Linked DNA regions of Parashewanella spongiae. The protein of the gene in region 1 interacts with the protein of each later gene in a pairwise test. Links are inferred from orthologs where the notes say so. Each region holds a gene or a part of one and is shown on either strand. Other genes may lie near its edges.

The links.
Region 2: the proteins of pheS (region 1) and brnQ interact in binary tests that used the Escherichia coli proteins (3 or more experiments, as listed by UniProt). The link is inferred for Parashewanella spongiae from one-to-one orthologs.

The regions. Positions count from the first base shown.
Region 1 is NZ_CP037952.1:2,655,089-2,665,160, forward strand. Bases 464-3,329 are described here. They hold pheS (phenylalanine--tRNA ligase subunit alpha), read left to right. Parts: upstream 464-1,339; coding sequence 1,340-2,320; downstream 2,321-3,329. Other genes in these bases: E2I05_RS10320 (methyl-accepting chemotaxis protein), read right to left, coding at 464-731; pheT (phenylalanine--tRNA ligase subunit beta), read left to right, coding at 2,340-3,329. Outside these bases: more of E2I05_RS10320, read right to left, coding at 1-463; more of pheT, read left to right, coding at 3,330-4,727; ihfA (integration host factor subunit alpha), read left to right, coding at 4,731-5,027; lpxM (lauroyl-Kdo(2)-lipid IV(A) myristoyltransferase), read left to right, coding at 5,315-6,253; bifunctional phosphoribosyl-AMP cyclohydrolase/phosphoribosyl-ATP diphosphatase HisIE, read right to left, coding at 6,301-6,921; imidazole glycerol phosphate synthase subunit HisF, read right to left, coding at 6,926-7,723; hisA (1-(5-phosphoribosyl)-5-[(5-phosphoribosylamino)methylideneamino]imidazole-4-carboxamide isomerase), read right to left, coding at 7,705-8,442; imidazole glycerol phosphate synthase subunit HisH, read right to left, coding at 8,439-9,092; bifunctional histidinol-phosphatase/imidazoleglycerol-phosphate dehydratase HisB, read right to left, coding at 9,101-10,072.
Region 2 is NZ_CP037952.1:4,809,627-4,819,714, reverse strand. What follows is about bases 7,207-10,088. They hold brnQ (branched-chain amino acid transport system II carrier protein), read right to left. Parts: upstream 9,364-10,088; coding sequence 8,050-9,363; downstream 7,207-8,049. Other genes in these bases: E2I05_RS18960 (tRNA1(Val) (adenine(37)-N6)-methyltransferase), read left to right, coding at 9,588-10,088; brnQ (branched-chain amino acid transport system II carrier protein), read right to left, coding at 7,207-7,500. Outside these bases: fusA (elongation factor G), read left to right, coding at 1-714; E2I05_RS18990 (hypothetical protein), read left to right, coding at 1,186-2,376; single-stranded-DNA-specific exonuclease RecJ, read right to left, coding at 2,482-4,206; bifunctional protein-disulfide isomerase/oxidoreductase DsbC, read right to left, coding at 4,288-5,013; site-specific tyrosine recombinase XerD, read right to left, coding at 5,206-6,135; more of brnQ, read right to left, coding at 6,163-7,206. UniProt on the Escherichia coli protein: Liv-II branched chain amino acid transport system, which transports leucine, valine and isoleucine. Also acts as a low-affinity threonine transporter.

The DNA.
Region 1 (10,072 bases):
TGTTGGGCATTATTTCGAAACTCAGCAACCACAGTACGTATTTGTGTAGTTGCATTAACAACTTGCTTTACTAATTGATGTTGGCGATCTACTAATGTATCAATGCTAATAGCAAGGGTACTAAATTCATCTTTGACTAAAAAGAAGTTTAATCTACTTGTAAGATCTCCGTCAGCCGCTTGTTTAAGAGCTTGCACGGTTGTATACAAAGCACCGCGGATGAATGTTGAAACATAATAAACACTAATGATGACGAGTATAATTAATGCCGATGTAACCCCGTAACTAAAAATAGAAAGCTCAGAAGATTCATTTGTAGTAATAGAATTTTGCTTTAGAGTTTGAATAGTAACATTATTGCTTGGTGACACTGAACTGATAACTTGAGAAGCAATAACACCACCACCATCAAGTGCTACTTGTTGTTGCTTGAGTGGAAGTTCTGATAATGGCCTGACTTGAAGCTCGGGCGAAAGGTTTGCGATAAAAGTTTGTTGCTTACTACCTGGTATAAATTCTAATGCTTTATCAATAAGAATATTGTGTTGAGAAACATTTGCAATTGAACTTGATAGTCGTGTTGTTTTTGAGATATCTGTATATTTTTGATTCAACAAAAATGATAAAAATAATAATGTGAAAATTGAAATACAAGCCAAAATAATAAATTTTGCACGTATAGTTGTTTGGATTAAGTACTTATCTATCCAGCGGAATTTTACTTCTTTCATAATTATTTTTAATACCTTAGCGACTTTTTTATAATACACAAATCAACAGAATCAACACGAACATAAAAAATATCAATCTGAATAGTTCCAAATTGATATTTAGTTTGTTCAGAACTGAACATTTATCTCGATAACACTTTATGGTTATTTTGAGAGGTTCAGACAAATTATGGCAATTTGAGCAGAGCGACCCCAATATTCATTCGAAAGTAAATATCGGCTTTTATCTTGTTAACTTAATAGTTGTTTCATAAATTAGAGCAAAAAAAATGGTTGTTGCTTTTATGTTGTATCTATTTTACAGCTCTTGTAACTCGTTAGCTACTTTATGTTAGAATAAAATACTATTAAATGATTTAAATGTGACATTAAAGCCAAAACCAATCTCTTCGTGTAAAATGTGCTCTAGTTTGATTACGCTTCAGATTTTATTCAAAAAACTTTAATTACAGCTAGTCATAAACGCTAGTTTCACGTAAAATTTCCGTCTTTTTATTCGTATAATTGAGTGGCTAAGTTTAATAAGATGCTTTATTGAACTGGGGTCGGTCATTTATAGTATTTGCTAGATAATGAACATGCTGTTTCAGTATGCAGTGGAATATGAAATGCAACAACTTACAGACATTGTATCTAAAGCTCTAGAAGTCATAGAGCAGACCAGTGATTTAAAAGCACTGGATGATATCCGGGTTGATTACCTTGGTAAGAAGGGACAGATTACCGCAATGATGCGGATGATGGCGACGTTAAGTCCAGAAGAAAAGCCCGCTTTTGGTCAATCAGTGAATGATGCTAAACAAGCTGTTCAAGCTAGCTTAAGTAAGAAAATTAATGACATTAAAAATAAGCTTCTTGAAGAAAGCTTAAAGGCTGACAAAATTGATGTCACATTACCCGGTAGAACAATAGAAAACGGCGGGTTACATCCAGTCACTCGGACTATTGAACGTATAGAAGACTTTTTTGGTGAATTAGGGTTTAGTGTTAAGAAAGGTCCTGAAATAGAAGACGATTTCCATAATTTTGATGCGTTGAATATTCCTGCGCACCACCCAGCTAGAGCAGACCACGATACGTTTTATTTCAACCCAAAGTTAGTATTAAGAACTCAAACTTCGGGTGTTCAAATTCGTACCATGGAAAAAGAGCAGCCACCGCTCAGAATTATTTCTCCTGGTCGCGTATATCGTAATGACTACGATCAAACACATACCCCCATGTTTCATCAAGTTGAAGGCTTAATGGTGGCTGAGAATGTTAACTTTTCTGAGTTAAAAGGCATTCTTCATGACTTTTTACGAAACTTCTTTGAAGAAGATCTTGAAGTACGTTTCCGACCTTCATATTTTCCTTTTACAGAACCTTCTGCTGAAGTTGATGTAAAAGGTAAAAATGGTTGGTTAGAAGTACTTGGCTGCGGAATGGTTCACCCGAACGTATTAAAAAGTGTAGGTTTTGATCCTGAAAAGTATTCTGGATTTGCTTTTGGTATGGGAGTTGAGCGTTTAACAATGCTGCGTTATGGCGTTAATGATTTACGTTCATTCTTTGAAAATGACTTGCGCTTTCTTAAGCAATTTAAATAAAAACGGAGCAAATTGAAAAATGAAGTTTAGTGAATCATGGCTCCGTGAGTGGGTTAATCCTTCTATCAGCCGTCAAGAACTATCAGACCAACTTACTATGGCAGGACTTGAAGTTGACGCAGTTGATGCTGTTGCTAAAGAGTTTAATGGTGTTGTTGTTGGCCATGTAGTTGAATGTGGACAGCACCCCGATGCAGATAAACTACAAGTAACTAAAATTGATGTTGGTGCTGAAGAGCTTCTCGATATCGTTTGTGGTGCAGCTAATTGTCGTCAAGGAATAAAAGTTGCTGTAGCTGTTGTTGGTGCTGTATTGCCCGGTGATTTCAAAATCAAAAAGGCAAAACTACGCGGTCAACCTTCTTTTGGGATGCTTTGCTCCTACTCAGAATTAGGTATCGATATTGAAAGCGATGGTATTATGGAGTTGCCATCTGATGCTGTTATCGGTACAGATATTCGTAAATTATTACAACTCGATGATGTAACAATTGATGTCGACTTAACCGCTAATCGTGCTGATTGTTTAGGAATCGCTGGCTTAGCCCGTGAAGTCGCAGTGCTCAATCGAATGAATGCCTTTGAGCCATCTTGGAATTCTGTTGAAGCCACTATTGAAGATAAAGTTAACGTTAAGTTAATCGAGCCAAAAGCTTGCCCAAGATATCTTTCAAGAGTCATTAAAGGGATTGATGTATCCGCTAAAACTCCACTTTGGATGCAAGAAAAGCTACGTCGCAGTGGTGTGCGTTCAATTGATCCAATCGTAGATGTAACGAATTTCGTTTTACTCGAGTATGGTCAACCTATGCATGCATTTGATGCTGCAAAAGTATCAGGTGATATTCAAGTTCGTTTCGGTACAGGCAAAGAAAAACTTATGTTACTGGATGGAAATGAGATTACCGTTCCAAGTGATACTTTAGTCATTGCAGATGATTCTGGCTCTATTGCCCTTGCTGGTATTTTTGGTGGTGAGGCAACGGGCGTAACTTCACAGACAAAAGACATTATTCTTGAATGTGCATTTTTCTCAAGATTGTCAGTTATGGGCAAGGCACGCCAACTTGGGCTACACACAGATGCCTCGCACCGTTTTGAACGTGGTGTTGATCCAGAAATCCAATATAAAGTTATGGACCGTGCTAGCCGCCTTATTCTCGATATTTGTGGTGGGCAGGCCGGTGAAGTAGTAGAAAGTGCTGAACTTTCGCTGTTACCGCAGTCAATTAATTTGTCACTGCGTCGTACAAAATTAGATTCAACACTCGGTCATTATGTATCTGATACAGATGTTGTTGAAATCTTAGAAAAATTAGGTTTTGATGTTGTTATAAATCCGAAAGGGTGGGATGTAGTAACTCGTACATACCGTTTTGATATGGCAATTGAAGAAGACTTAATCGAAGAAATTGCACGTATTTATGGATATAACAATATTCCCAATACGGCACCTCGTGCTGATTTGATCATGTCAGATCATAAAGAGAGCAATTTATCACTTCGCAAAGTGAGACAAACGTTTGTAGCTCGAGGCTATCATGAAGCAATAACTTATAGTTTTGTTGATCCAAAACTACAAGAGCTAATTCACCCAGAGCAAAAATCAATGGTATTACCTCACCCTATTTCTAGCGAAATGTCGGTAATGCGATTGTCTATGTTTACAGGGTTACTAACTACTGTTGCTCATAATCAAAAGCGTCAGCAAGGTAGAGTTCGTTTATTCGAGACAGGGCTGCGCTTTGTACCTGATGAAACTGCAGAGTCCGGTGTTAGACAGCAAGAAATGCTTGGTGCTGTAATTACTGGTATGACTTCGGACGAACATTGGTCTATTGAAGCTAAAACTGTTGATTTCTTCGACCTTAAAGGTGATTTAGAAGCTATTATTGGCTTGACAGCAGCTGATTCTGAATTTACTTTTAGACCTTCACAGCACGATGCTCTTCATCCGGGGCAATCTGCTGAAATATTAAGAAATGATCGAGTAATTGGATTTATTGGTACTGTTCATCCAAACCTTGAAAAACCGTTTGGACTTAATGGTAGAACCATTGTCTTTGAAGTGGAGTTAGAAGCCTTATTACAGATTGAGCTTCCTTCTGCTCAAACTGTTTCAAAGTTTCCTGCTAATAGACGAGATATTGCTGTAGTCATTGATGAAACAATTTCTGCTGATAATGTCATAGATTCAATAAGAAAAGTTGGCGATAATCAGTTGGTTGGCGTAAACTTGTTCGATGTATACCAAGGCAAAGGTGTAGAAGCTGGCAAAAAGAGCTTAGCAATTGCACTAACATTACAAGACACTACTCGTACACTGGAAGAAAAAGAAATTACTGAGCAAGTTAACTCTATAGTTTCTGTTCTTAAGACTGAGTTCAACGCATCGTTGAGGGATTAAAGTATGGCACTTACCAAAGCCGAAATGGCAGAACATCTTTTTGAAAAGCTAGGAATCAACAAACGATTAGCAAAAGAGATGGTAGAGCACTTTTTTGAAGAAGTTCGCAGTGCTCTAGAACGTGGTGAGCAAGTCAAGCTATCTGGCTTTGGCAATTTTGACCTTAGGGATAAGAATCAAAGACCGGGAAGGAATCCGAAAACCGGCGAAGATATACCTATTTCGGCACGTCGTGTCGTAACATTTCGTCCAGGACAAAAATTAAAAGTTCGTGTTGAGGAAGCCAACGCAAAAGGATAATTTTTGTTTCAATCATAAAGGCCACTCAAATGAGTGGCCTTTTTTTATATGTAATAACGAAAAACTTTAGAATAATACCAATTACTGTAATTGGTATAACTTTCCTTATGCAAAAATATTCGTTGATCATTCATGGGAGAAATAAGATATAATCAAATCGTTTTCACATTTCATTTACGACTTGGTAATTTTTTTACCATTTGGTTATTTGTTTTTAGTGTAATAAACAATAACGATAATAAGGCATTAAAGCTTGAGCCTTGTGAAAAACGTAAGAGGAAGATCTTTTGTCAGGAAGAACCAAAAAGTTTTGTTGTAAATTCCATCGAGGTTTACTTCACCCTAAACTATGGCTGTCTTGGGTTGGCGTATTCATTTTATTTTTATTTGGTTTGCTCCCAGTAAAAGTTAGAGCGCCCTTAGCTTGTTTATTCGCTAAGTTTGTTAAGATGATAGCCAAAAGACCACTGCGTATCGCAAGAGCAAATCTAGCTGCATGTTTTCCAGAAAAGTCTGAACATGAAATAGACGAATTGTTAAAAGAAAATGTAAGTCATTTTGTTATGACTATGTTGGCGCAAGCTGAGCTTTTATGTTGTTCTGAGAAAAAATTAAAGCAAAGAGTGAAGTTGAGTGGTGCCGAGCATATTGCTAAAGCAAGAATGAATGGTAAACCTATTATATTTATTCTGCCTCATGTTTGGGGAGTAGAGTATGCAGGGCTTAGATTAAATCTCGAACTGCCAATGGTTGCAATGGCAAAGGCTCATAGAAATGAACTATTTAATTGGTTTAGCATTCGACTTAGAAGCAGTCGTGGTGGTGATGTTTATAAACGAGAAGCGGGTATAAGAACTTTAGTTGGTGAGTTAAAGAAGGGGAATAGCTTTTTTTATTTACCTGATGAGGATTTAGGTTCTAAAAAAAGTGTTTTCGCACCATTTTTTGCGACCGTCAAGGCTACATTGCCTGTTGTTGGTCGATTAGCTCATGCAGGTAATGCAGAAGTTTTACCTGTGGCAATGGGTTATAACTGTGAATCGCATCAGTTTGAATTGACTGTGAAAGAAGCATGTTGTCTTAATAGTGTTGAATGTAAAGAGAGTGAAGCGCTTGTGCTTAATAAAATGATTGAAGAGACGATTAAAGAGCACCCTGAGCAATATATGTGGTTTCTTAAAGTATTAAAAACTAGACCAGATGGCTTTAAGTCGGTGTATTTATAATTTTTAAGGAACGATGAGGGAGTGAATCATTATCACTCCCTCAGTGTTTATTTTTTTATATGCCTTTCAGATAGACATGCAATAATTTTTTCGTAAGACACATTTTGATTTTCTAATAATACCAGTAAGTGAAACAGTAAATCTGCAGACTCATTAGTAAGCTCATCATTGTCGTTCACTGCTGCAGCGAGTGCCGTTTCCACCCCTTCCTCTCCAACTTTTTGAGCAATTCTTTTAGTACCTGCTTTGAATAGTGACTGAGTATAACTACTTGATTCAGGTTCTTGTTTGCGTTGTGCGATTAAATGAATAAGGTTTTGTAGAAAATGATCCGTTCCAATTTCGTTCCAACAACTCGTTGTACCCTTATGGCAAGTCGGTCCTTGTGGAATGGCTTGAACAAGCAGAGTATCAGAGTCGCAATCCGCACTTATTGAAATCAAGCTTAACCAATTGTTCGAGCTTTCACCTTTTGTCCATAACCTTTGTTTACTACGACTGTAAAAAGTAACTTTTGAATTTATTTGGCTTCGGTGAATTGCCGTTTTGTTCATGTATCCAAGCATGAGTACTTGACCAGTATGATAATGCTGAACAATAGCAGGGATTAGACCATTTTGCTTTTCCCAAGCCAATTCTTCTATTTGGGTATCGGATAATTTTGTCATTCGTTCAACCTATCTGTGGTAGTTTATGCAATTGTCTTACGCAAATTTCATTATTATTAAGTTCAGCTTTCAAATGATCTATTTCTATCATGTTTTTATGAAATACAGTGGCTGCCAAGGCACCATCAACATTTGAATGTTGAAATACGTCGATAAAATGTTGGATTCTCCCAGCCCCGCCAGATGCAATTAATGGAACATCACAAATTGATCGAATTTGTTTTAATTGATCTATGTCGAAACCTGAGCGAACTCCATCTTGGTTCATCGCATTAAGCACAATCTCGCCGCATCCCAATTGCTGTACTTTTTCAACCCAGTCAAAAGTTGACCATTGAGTGAACTGTGATGTTTTTACATCTCCGGTTAAGTGTTTAACCTTGTAAGTGTTTGTTTCTTTATCATGGTATGAGTCTATGCCTACAACAATACACTGTCTCCCAAACTGATCTTGAAGTCGGGTGATGAGTGATGGTTCAGCAAGGGCGGGGGAGTTAATTGATATTTTATCAGCACCGCATTGGAGGATTTCTTTCGCTTGTTCAGCGGATTTAATTCCCCCTGCAACACAAAATGGAATATCAATTTGCTCAGCTACCTGATTAACCCACATTTTACTTACAGTAGAGCCAGAGGTGCTGGCAGAAATATCATAAAAAACGAGTTCATCAGCACCTTCATTAGCATAACGTTTAGCAAGTTCAACGATATTGCCAACAATTTCATGATTTTTAAATTGAATGCCTTTTACAACTTGTCCATTTTTAACATCCAGACATGGAATTATGCGTTTTGCCAGCATTGGATAGCCTCTTTAGTGGTAAATTTATTTTCAAGCAAGGCTTTACCTATAATGAGGCTAGTCGCCCCCGATGAACGAGTATGTTTTACATCACAAATATTGCCAACACCTCCAGATGCTTGCCATTGTATGCAGGGGTAATGTTTAGAAAGTTCTGAATATAAAGTGAAGTTTGGACCTTTAGCAGTTCCATCTCTACTTATATCAGTGACAAGACAGTGGGTAAGATCTGCTCCACTTAATTGATCTGCGATTTCTTCAATCCGTGTATTAGAGGCTTGTTGCCAGCCTGAAACAGCAAGCATCTTATTACCATTTAGATCAATGTTAGTGTCTAGTGCAACGCAAATAGATTCAGGGCCAAATTCTTTCAACCAATTAGCCACTTCATTAGGTTTTTTGACCGCTAATGAGCCAATTACAACGCGTTTAACTCCGGAATTAAGCAGATCTTCTACTTGTTGTTTTGTTCTCACCCCTCCACCAACTTGAATGTTGGCAGAAAGCTGACTTGTCAGTCTGTTTATCAAAGTTAATTGCCGTTTATTTGGATCTTTAGCCCCTGTTAAATCAACAAGATGTAACCATTTAGCACCTTGGTTTTCATATAAAGACAACTGTTGTAAGGGATCAATTTCAAAATTTGTTTGTTTAGAATAATCACCTTGAAAAAGTCTGACTACTTGTCCATCAATAAGGTCTATAGCTGGTATTATCATGAAGCCATCTCATCTTCTTCTTTCATCTCAAGAAAGTTAGCCAAAATTTGCGACCCAATTGCACCACTTTTTTCGGGGTGAAATTGCAAGCCAATAAAGTTTTTATTTACGATTGCTGCACTAAATGTTTCACCATAGTCACAATTGGCAATGGTGTATTCACTTATGGGTACATTGAATCCATGTACGAAATATACGTATTCCCCATCAGTTAAGTTTTTAAAAATGGGGTGTAAACATGTTGGGTTAAATTTATTCCAACCCATGTGGGGCAAAGGTAACCTAGTTTGTATAAACGAATTAACCGTCGTTGGGATACATCCTAAACAATTTATCGTGTCAGTAGATGTAGATTCTTCCGATTCGTTGGTCAATAGCTGCATGCCCAAACAAATGCCTAATACGGGCTGTTTTAATGTAGGAATTAAATTAGCCAGCTGTTTTTTAGACAGTGATGCCATTCCACTGTGGGCACTACCAACACCCGGTAGAATAACCCTCGCAGCTTGCTGAATAACATCTGAGTCTGAACTGATTGCTACATGCTTAGTAAGGCGCTTCATTGCATTATATACCGAAGTTAAGTTACACACTCCTGTATCAATAATAACAGTCATATCATTAGCTGAATGGTCTATTGATGTTGTCATACGAGTTCCTATAACATTCCTTTGGAAGAAGGTAGCGCATCACTTTCTTTTTTGATCGCTTGTCTCAATGAACGCCCTAGCGATTTAAATAATGCTTCAACAATATGATGTTCATTATTTCCTACTGATGAAATATGCAAAGTACACGCAAGTCCGTCAGCAAATGATTTAAAGAAGTGCGGGATCATCTCAGTTGATAAGGTTCCGATGGTTTCTCGATTAAGTTCTGCTTGGTATTTACAATAAGCACGGCCAGAGAGATCAATAAGACACTCACCACGAGTTTCATCCATGGGCAAAGTGAATCCAAAACGAGCTATCCCTTTTTTGTCACCCAGTGCTTGTTTTATCGCTTGCCCTAATGTTATCGCGGTATCTTCAATGGTGTGATGATCATCAATGTGTAAATCACCACTAACGCTCAAGTTAAGTTTAAATCCACCGTGAGTAGATATTTGCTCTAGCATGTGGTCAAAAAAACCAATTCCAGTATTTATCTGTCCCTGATCAGCACTATCTAAATCAACTTCAACACTTATTTGTGTTTCACTCGTGTTACGGCATATTTTTGCATGCCGTGTATACTTTGTTAATTGCTCAACGATTGTAGACCAATTCAATTTTTTAGGATTGTATTGAATGCCTTTAATGCCCATAGCATCAGCAAGTTCAATATCAGTAGCGCGATCTCCAATCACAGCTGAAGAAGTGAAATCGATACTTCCACTGGTTAGATAAGGCTTTACTAGTCCCAATTTAGGCTTGCGGCAGCTGCAATTATCACTATCAAAATGAGGACAGATGAGTACATCATCGAATGTGACACCTTGGCTTTCAAAAATATTCATCATAAAGTTATGTGTGTTTTCGAAATCTTGCTTGGGAAAGGAATCGGTACCTAAACCATCTTGGTTGGAGACCATAACCAACTGGTAACCTTGTTCCTTTAGCTTTAGTAAAGCTGAGATCACTTCTGGTTC
Region 2 (10,088 bases), 2.2 Mb from region 1 along the record:
AAAGTTGATATCTTGAAGCGTACTTATGGCGTTGACCTAATCGTAGGTGAGCCACAAGTAGCATACCGTGAAACGATTACTCGTGAAGTTGAAGACAGCTACACGCATAAGAAACAGTCTGGTGGTTCAGGTCAGTTCGGTAAGATCGACTATGTAATCCGTCCAGGTGAACAGAATTCTGGTTTCACTTTCAGCTCTAAAGTTGTTGGTGGTAACGTACCTAAAGAATTTTGGCCTGCAGTAGAAAAAGGTTTCGCTTCATTGATGCAAACAGGTACTGTTGCTGGATTCCCAGTCTTGGACGTTGAACTTGAACTTGTAGATGGTGCTTTCCACGCCGTGGATTCATCAGCAATCGCGTTCGAAATCGCTGCTAAAGGCGCTTTCCGTCAGTCAATGCCCAAAGCTGGCGCACAACTTCTTGAGCCTATCATGAACGTTGACGTATTCAGCCCAGATGACAATGTTGGTGATGTTATTGGTGACCTTAACCGTCGTCGTGGCATGATCAAAGATCAAATGGCTGGTGTTACTGGTGTTCGTATTAAAGCTGACGTGCCGTTATCAGAAATGTTCGGTTACATTGGTTCACTACGTACAATGACTTCAGGTCGTGGTCAATTCTCTATGGAATTCGCACACTATGCTCCATGTCCTAACAGCGTTGCTGAAAAAGTAATTGCTGAAGTTAAAGAAAGAGAAGCTAAAAAGTAATTATTGCCGCTTAATTTCTTAACGAATAAAAACCGTTGCCTTGTGCAGCGGTTTTTTTTATGTGATTTATGAACAAAGCTTAATTCAGATTTTATTTCAGGCTGTTGCTGGTTATTTTTACAGGAGCTATATTTAATACATCAACCTAAATAAATCGGTTGGGAGCGTTCATATACGCAGAAAAAATTACTGATGGCAAGGCATGAATAGCAGCAAGTAGTGGTAACCGACATACAAAACTGTCGTTACTTCGTTTCTACTTGCAAAATTTATAACGCAGCTAGCGGTGGTTTTGGCAAGTATGTGAATGTTCAGCACTCACCTGATGGGTGAATTAGAGTTGTTTAATTTTGTATTTAACTTCAATAAATTAAAGCTAAATTGTGCGTTCAACCGATTTATTTAGGATCAAGTGGCATTATAACGTTTAAATTGTGTCAGCTTAAAAAGTCAGCCAATTTATGAGGTCAAATGATGAGTGTTCCTCCAATCAATAAACCACCAGTTGTCCACAGTGATTCTCCGACTTTAGATGCGATGGGGCTGGAATCTCAAGCTGGGATACCTGATCAAATTGACCTTGGAAGGAATTTAGATAACGACGTTGATCCTAAACATACTCGGCCAGTGACAGGTGTGAGCTTTCAACCAAAGACTGTTCCGCTTCCTCCATTAAAAACGACTTCCCATAAACTCGATACTCAAGAAAAGATCAGAGCCGATCACGAAGCTATTCGTACGCAAGCCAAAGAACAACAAGCCGCGTCAGAAAAAATGATGCGGATGATGAATGCCGATTTTTCACGAACTGAGTTTATGGAACGTATGTTAACTTTGTTGTATTCAGCAGGATTACTGGCGGGGGCAGTGGTGTTGACCTTAGCAACAGGTGGTGGCGGAGCCATCTTATTGGTCGTTGCTGGTGGCTCATTTACTATGTCAGCCATAGATGCTGGTATGTCCTTTAAAGACTGGCGAAATCGAGCGAATGGTAAAGAGGGTTTTACACATCGTGGTGATAGCCTTGCTGAACTGATCAACGTAATGCAAAAACGTTTCGGTGTTGAAGACTCTCAAAAACGAGAAAAGTATGCCGACAGAATTTCATTGGGTATTCGCCTAGTTGTAGCACCATTTACCGCTGTGCATACAGCTCCTTACGCAAAACATCCTGAGAATCTTGAACGTAATATTGATCCAGTACGACTGCAAGAAATTAGAAAAAATGTTCACGATAAGCTGCATGGGCGTGATATTGAATTAAGTGATCACGAAACACTCAGACCTCAAGGACCTAAATCCAGTGATGGCGTCCAGGACGATTGGTTTGCCAGAGAAGAGCGCAAGCTATCCGATGATTTCAATTCAAGATTACAAAACCTAAGAAGATTTGCAGATGACAAGAAAGCCCAAAAAGAAAGGGCTGATGAAGCTCAGCGGGAAGCTGATACCATAGAACAACATCGCCTAGCGGAAGAAGCCGCTGCAGAACAGGAGTTAATGGATGAGTTTATGGATGAGGAAGATTTCGGTGAATATGATTTAGTCACTAATCAAAGCGCTAAAAAAACCCTTGAAGCAGAAAAACTAAAAGCCGAAGGAAAATCGGTACCAACTTCTAGAGTCAGTTCAAGAAGAAGCAGTATTGTTAGCCGCTCTTAGGGCTCGCCCTAGCAATGAATCACCCCGCCCCAAGGGGCGAGGTATCAATTAGTTAGATAAAGACGTTAGTCCGCCGCAAGCGGCGAGGAATTTACCCTACTGAGATTAAACGGCGCTAATCTGCTTCACCATAAGCTGTAAACTTTGGTTACCTCTAAATTCGTTGATCTCTAAGCTGTAAACGACATCAACTTTCTTTGCTTGTAAATTTGGCCAAGCCTTTAGATCAATATTAAAAGCTATCGCATCAATTAATTTACTGCCACATTCAGTTTCAAGCACCAACTTAAGGTGTTTCTCACCCACTAAGCGTTGTTGGATGATAGTAAAGCGACCATCAAAACAAGGCTCTTCGAACTCTTGTCCCCATGGACCTGCATAACGGATCATTTCGGCGGTTTCTATTTCCAACTGGTTAGCGGCTAATTCACCATCACTAAAAAGCTCACCGGTGAGTAATTCTGGAGTAACGGTTTCAGCGATTACTTGATGATATAACTGTTCAAATTTTGATATGGCCTCTGCTTTAATGGACAGTCCCGCAGCCATAGCATGACCACCAAATTTGATGATCAAATCAGGTGACAGAGTATTTATCTTTTCAAGTAAGTCTCGCATATGCACACCTTTGATAGAGCGCGCTGAACCTTTTATTTCACCGTTTTCTGCTTGAGCAAAAGCAATAACGGGACGATGGTATTTGTCTTTAATGCGTGAAGCCAAAATGCCGATCACACCTTGATGCCAATCTTGTTGATATACGACTAACCCTTGGGGCAGGTTGTCGTCATTAATATTGAGTTGTTTTAATTTTGCGAGGGCTTCATGTTGCATCCCCGCTTCGATTTCACGGCGTTCTTGATTTAAGCCATCAAGCTCAGCGGCCATGGTACGTGCTTTATTGATGTCCTCACAAAGTAACAATTCTACACCGAGTGACATTTCATCAAGCCGACCAGCGGCATTAAGTCTAGGACCTACAGCAAAACCAAAATCGGATGCAACTACTCGTTGTGGATTTCTTTTAGCAATTTCAAGCAAGGCTGTGATCCCTACTCGGCAGCGACCCGATCGAACTCGGCGTAAACCCGCTTCGACGATGATGCGATTGTTTGAATCTAAAGGGACGACATCGGCGACGGTTCCTAATGCGACAATGTCTAATAAAATAGCAAGATTAGGTTCAATGATGTGTTGAGATTCAAACCAATTTCGACGTTTAAGCTCAGCACGAATTGAACTCATTAAATAAAAGGCAACCCCAACTCCAGCAATAGCCTTACTGGCAAAAGGGCAGTCAGGTTGGTTTGGATTGACAATGGCTGCCGCCTCAGGAAGGGTATCTCCAGCCAAATGATGATCAGTAACCACTACTGGGATATCGAGTTGATTAGCTGCAGCAACACCGGTAATGGAAGATATACCGTTATCAACAGTAATGAGCAGTTCGGCACCTTGTTGAGCGGCAATTTCAACGATTTCAGGGCTTAAACCATAACCGTAATCAAAGCGATTTGGAATGAGATAACTGACACGCTTGGCACCCATCATCTTCAGCGCCAATAAGCAAATGCTAGTTGATGTCGCGCCGTCGGCATCAAAGTCACCGACGATGATGATGGCTTTGTTAGATTCGATAGCGTCACAAATTAAAGTTGCGGCTTGTTGTTGACCCTTCATAGTATCAGGACGTAATAACGACGCTAGGCTGCTGTTACAGTCCCTGACAGTAACCCCTCTGCGTGCGTACAGCTGTTTTAATAAAAATGGTAAGGTTGCAGGCAGGTGTGAGTCATCAACATTTGGACGACGAATAACATTATAATGCACAGAAAGTTCCAAATTGATCAAGAATGAAGAACATAAAAAAGAAGCGGCTTAAGCCGCCTTTTCCAAATCCTAGCGGATTTTTTAGTGGTTTTCTATGGTTTTCAATAACTGTTCAGGCGGTTGATAACCTGGGATGAGCGTGCCGTCATCTAAAACAATAGCAGGCGTACCATTTACGCCAAAGCTTTGCCCTAATTCGTATTGCTGGGCAATGTTAGCATTACAACTTTTATTGGTAACGTCTTTGCCAGCTTTAGCATCGGTCATAGCTTTAAGCGGATCTTTGGCACACCAAATGGCTTCCATTTCGCTAGCTACACTAGAGGGAACTCCTGCTCGAGGAAAGGCTAAGTAGCGAACTGTAATGCCATCATCATTGTATTCTTGCATTTGATTATGCAATTTACGACAGTAACCACAAGTGATGTCTGTGAATACGGTTATCACGTGTTTTTCGTCTTTAGCTTTATAGACCAACATATCAGGTTCAAACTTTTTAAGCTGTTCAACTCTTGGTTTCGCCATGGCGGCTTCAGTTAAATTTTTCATGCGATTATTTAAATCGTACATGTTGCCATGCAACACTTTTGAGCCGTCCTTGCTGATATACAGTATGCCGCGATCTGTCATAGCAAGATAAAGATCTTTAATTGGCGAGTCTTGCATCGCGATGACTTTCACCCCAATTGAATTTTGAAGTTTGGCTTTAATTGCATCAGCGTCAGGTAATGATACTGTCTGGTTTGCGGCGAAGGCGGAAGTCACAGCTAATATACTTAACAATGACAAAATACGGGGTAACTTCATGGATTGTCCTAATCTAACTGGTTTAGAGTCTTATATTTTAGACCTGAGTATTTGCTTAAAAGTTACAAGCTTATTTTAACTAAAGCAAATGAAGGATTCTTTATTCAGGTAATTATACCTGTAAACAATGAAAGTGCATGAGTTTAATAGTTTAATAATCAAATGCTTTCGCTGCTTTCTGGCAATGTTGTACTAACCACGAGGATGATGTTCACTGTGTAATTCTTGTAATCGAGCATTAGCCACGTGAGTATATATTTGTGTGGTCGACAAATCACTGTGACCTAATAAAAGCTGTACTACTCTGAGATCGGCCCCGTGGTTAAGTAAATGAGTGGCAAAAGCATGTCTTAATGTGTGTGGTGATAAATGGGCGTTGATACCAGCGCGGATACTGTACGTTTTGATCCTATGCCAGAAAGTTTGGCGGGTCATTTGTGTGCCGCGTTTAGAAGGAAATAACACGTCAGAAGGTTTATTCTTTAATAAATCATTTCTGACAAAGTTTATGTACTGTTCAACTTGCTCTGTGGCAATTTCTCCTAACGGGACTAAGCGCTCCTTGCCTCCTTTACCAGTTATCCTCACTACGCCTTGACGTAAACTTAGTTGCTCAACTGTTAATGATACTAATTCGCTGACTCTAAGCCCGGTAGCGTATAATAGCTCAAGCATCGCGGCATCTCGAGCTTCGATTGGATCGTTATTCGAAGGGGCGTTTAGTAGCTTTTCGACTTCGATTTCCGTCAAGCTTTCTGGTAATCGTTTTGAGAGTTTAGGCGATTGAACCAAGGCTGTTGGATCTTCAGTAATGATTTTTTTTGTGAGTAAGTAACGAAATAATCGTCGCATGCTGCTGAGTAACCGAGCACTACTGGCATTAGATGCACCGTCACTGAAACGTTTTTCTAGAAAATCTTGTATATCAGCACGAGTAGCAGTGGTCAGTGAAGCACGCTTTTGTTGAACAAACTTATCAAGGTGACGCAGATCAGTACGATAGGAGGCTAATGTATTATCGCTGAGTCCATTGTTTGACCATAAATCATCGAGAAATGTATCAATGAGTGGGTCGATTTGATATTGATGTTTATTCACAAAGGTTACAAAGTAGAGTGCCATTAAGCAAGATTGTATACGTTAATTTGACTAGGCGGGTAAATTTTCTTTTGATGGCAGCATTAAACAGCTGAAAATGGTTAATACAGTAGGTAATATCCAGCTCATTCCTTGTTGGCTATATGGAATTACTTCAAGCCAAAATAAGTGAAAGCCAGAAGTTTCTATACAATCAATTAGCCCAAAAATGGTTGCCGCAATAAAGACAAGTTGTTGGGTTAATGCTGGTTGTTTTAAGTAAGGTTGGATCAAAGTAACTGCTACCATAGAAATGACGAGTGGATATAAAAATGTTAACACCGGCATTGTGAGTGTCATTAATGTATCAAGACCAATATTTGCCGTTAATGCACATAGCAGACTTACAATGATGACTAATTGATGGTAGGAAAAAAATGACTGCCATTGTTCAAATAATTCGGCACAAGCAACAATCAAACCTATCGCGGTAGTTAAACAAGAAAGCAATACCACACTCGCTAATATTAATTCTCCAGCAAAGCTAAAGTGCAACTTAGTGTAAATCGATATAATTTGACCGCCATTGGTGGCTCCCTCGGCTAAGTTAGATACACTTGCACCAACAAAAAATAGTGATACATATATGATCAAGAGAATAATCGTAGCGGCAATGGCGGCTTTAATTAAGTAATGGCTTTGTTGTCTATTTGTGAGCCCTTTTTCTTTCATGCTATTAAGTAACACTGAACCAAAAACAGGAGCACAAAATCCATCAAGAGTTGCATAGCCTGTTTTTAATCCGTGAACAAAAGGAAAGGACAGACTGCCTTTTACACTTGATAAAAGTGGTTTGTTTGGTAAAAAATACACTGAAATACAGATAACACTGATGATACACAAGAGGATCGGGGTCATTTTTTTTCCTATATTATCAATTAACTTACCCGGTGAAAGTGCAAATAACATGGCCAAAGCGAAAAACAATAAGATTGAAATTACTTGAGGAATATCTATCGTGCTGTTTAAGTGTGTTGAACTTAAATGAGCAGTACTGAATAAGAAATAAGAAATAAAGGGCTTAATTGACATGGCATAGGTAACAAGAGCAGTTCTTGGCCCAGCAATCAGAGGTCCCAAAGTGATGAATATTGCCCCAGTAAAAATCATCGTTATTTGTTGAGGGAGAAAGCGAGTTAATTCTCCCCGATTTTTTGCGATAGCAATAAAAGCCAGTGCGGTTAAGCCATTACTTGAAATAAGAAAGCCAGTCATCGATGAAATCAAATCGCTTCCTGACTGAAATCCAATGAAAGAAGGATAAATTAAATTTCCTGCTCCAAAAATAAACCCAAAAGCCATAAGGGAAAGACCAATAATATCAATTCTTGGAACGATTGCTTTTGACAAAATGGGCGTACATCTGAAGGATTAAGGTAAATAAATATAGTGAAGTTGTTAGTTGTTACACAGTTTAACGTTGAGTTATTTGTGAATGTGTCAGGAATTGTTCAGTTTGAATCTTGAGGGTAATACCAATTACAGTAATTAATCTCTCACTCAGCAAGAGCTAAAGGGTTTCAGTGCAAGGCACAAGCTCGAAGTACTATATAGCCTAACGGCCGCCATACAAAGCTGGCGTTCAACGCACTTCGTGCTTTTGTCGGAGTAATTCAAGTGCTTGTAACGCAGTAATGGAACCCTTTAGCCTTGCCCTTCGGGAGCTTGTATGTGCTCACTTTGGTTTATAAAGAGTACTTCTCAAAATTGTCTTGACGTAGCAATGTAATAACGACAGTTTTGTTTGTCGGTAACAAGTATGTCTTCATCAATTTCGATAGCACTTTGAGCACATACATAGCTCTGAGTTGAGCATTTAATTGCTGTAATTGGTATAAGCTCAGAACATTATGCATGTCAGAACTTTCTGACATGCATAATGTTCAAGCATAATTAAAACTACGCTGGTTGTGTTAATACCTTTTTTGGCAAAAATAAGCAGACGAGCATAGCAATTAAGGTTGGAATGACCCATGCCATACCCTGTGCAAATAGAGGTAAAAAATCGAACATGTCAACATTAACACCCGCGGCGCCTAATCCATCGATAACACCAAATATTAACGCAACGCTTAACACCAGACGATGAGAGAATGCTGGACGGGAAAGTTTTGGTGTGATGTAAGTAATAGCAACCAAAGCAATAGCAACAGGGTAAATCGAGACTAATACAGGAATGCTGATACTGATCAATTGGCTTAAACCTACGTTAGCCACAGTGGCACAAATAATACTAAATACAATAACAAGTGGGCGATAACTAAAGCTTGGAACCAAGTCTTCGAAAAATTCAGAGCAGGCAACAATGAGACCTACAGCCGTGGTTAAACATGCCAAAGAAACAACGGTGGAGAGCAGTAATAAACCTACAGAGCCAAATTGTGAATCAACATAATTTGTTAGGATTTGGCCACCATTCTCAGTGTTTGTGGCCAATTCTCCGGCCGTAGATCCTAATATAAATAAAGAAATATAAACAAACGCAAGCCCACACGCTGCAATGATAGCGGCACGTACTAAGTAGCGAGTTTGTGATTTGGATTCAGTGATCCCTTTACGTTTTAGAATGTCAATAATCAGCATACCAAACATCAAAGAAGCTAAGGTATCCATAGTGTTATACCCTTCAATGATCCCTTTACTTAAAGGATTGGCTTGGTAGTCACCGATGGCACTGCCCGGTTCAGAACCATTGAACATCAAAATCGAAATGCCAAGAATTAGAAGTAAAGACAGTAGTACAGGAGTCAATACCTTACCGACATTATCCAAAAGCTTTCCTGGGTATAACGACAGCAACATGGCAATCGTAAAGAAAGTAAGTGTCGACAACATTTGTGATTGATTTAATTCCAACGAACCGATGTGGATAACGGCTGTTGCATTGTCAATAAATGGCTTTACGCCAATTTCATAGGCAACAAGGCCAGTTCGAGGTGCCGCGAATGCAGGGCCAATAATGATGTAAATGGCAACAGCCAGTGCCGTTGCAGCAAAAGGCGGTAAAAGTGACATGACATTACCGTTGGTTTTTGCAACCGCAATTAAGCCGGACAAAGGCAAACCTACCGCAGTGATGAGAAAACCGAGCATAGCCCAATTAGTGTTTTCTCCTGCAAGATAACCAGCAAAAGGAGGGAAAATCAGGTTTCCAGCTCCTAGAAAAAAGGCAAAGGTCATAAAACCTAAACCGAATGTGTCACTAACACTCATATGATTGTTCTGCACGTTTTGCCTCATTTTTAATGATCATTTTGTTTTTATGGATACAACTTAAGCGAAATTTGTGAACTTGGCTACAGTTTCAACATATGAAAATTGATAGTTTTGTAGATGATCACGTCTAATATTTTGAAAAAATTGCATGAGTTTACTGAAGATTCTGGTATCCACACTGCTTTATCAGTACAATTTTGATTTTTCCAGATACTCGAAACATGCCTTTTACCTTCAAACAATTTCATATCGACGATACTCATTGTGGCATGCGAGTTAGCACTGACGCTATTGTACTTGGCGGATGGGCTAATTTAAGTTCAGCAAAACGTATTCTCGACATAGGTACAGGCTGCGGTGTGCTCAGTATTATGGCAGCTCAACGCAGTGAAGCTACGATAGTGGGCGTTGAAATCGATGCAACCACGTGTGATGTTGCCAAAGTCAACTGCCTAAAAAGTCCATGGGGTGAACGGCTGAAAATTGTCAATCAAAGTATTGATGTCTTTACCGCTGAATATACGGGTTCTAAACAGGAACGCTTCGAGCATATTATTTGTAACCCACCTTACTTTGTATCAGGGCCGCAATCTCAAGACTCAAAACGCGCTGAAGCTAGGCACACAAACTCATTAACCTTTACCGTACTTTTAACTCAAATCGAACGTTTGTTGAAGTCAACGGGTCGAGCCAGTTTGATTTTGCCAATTGAGTCTTTGGGT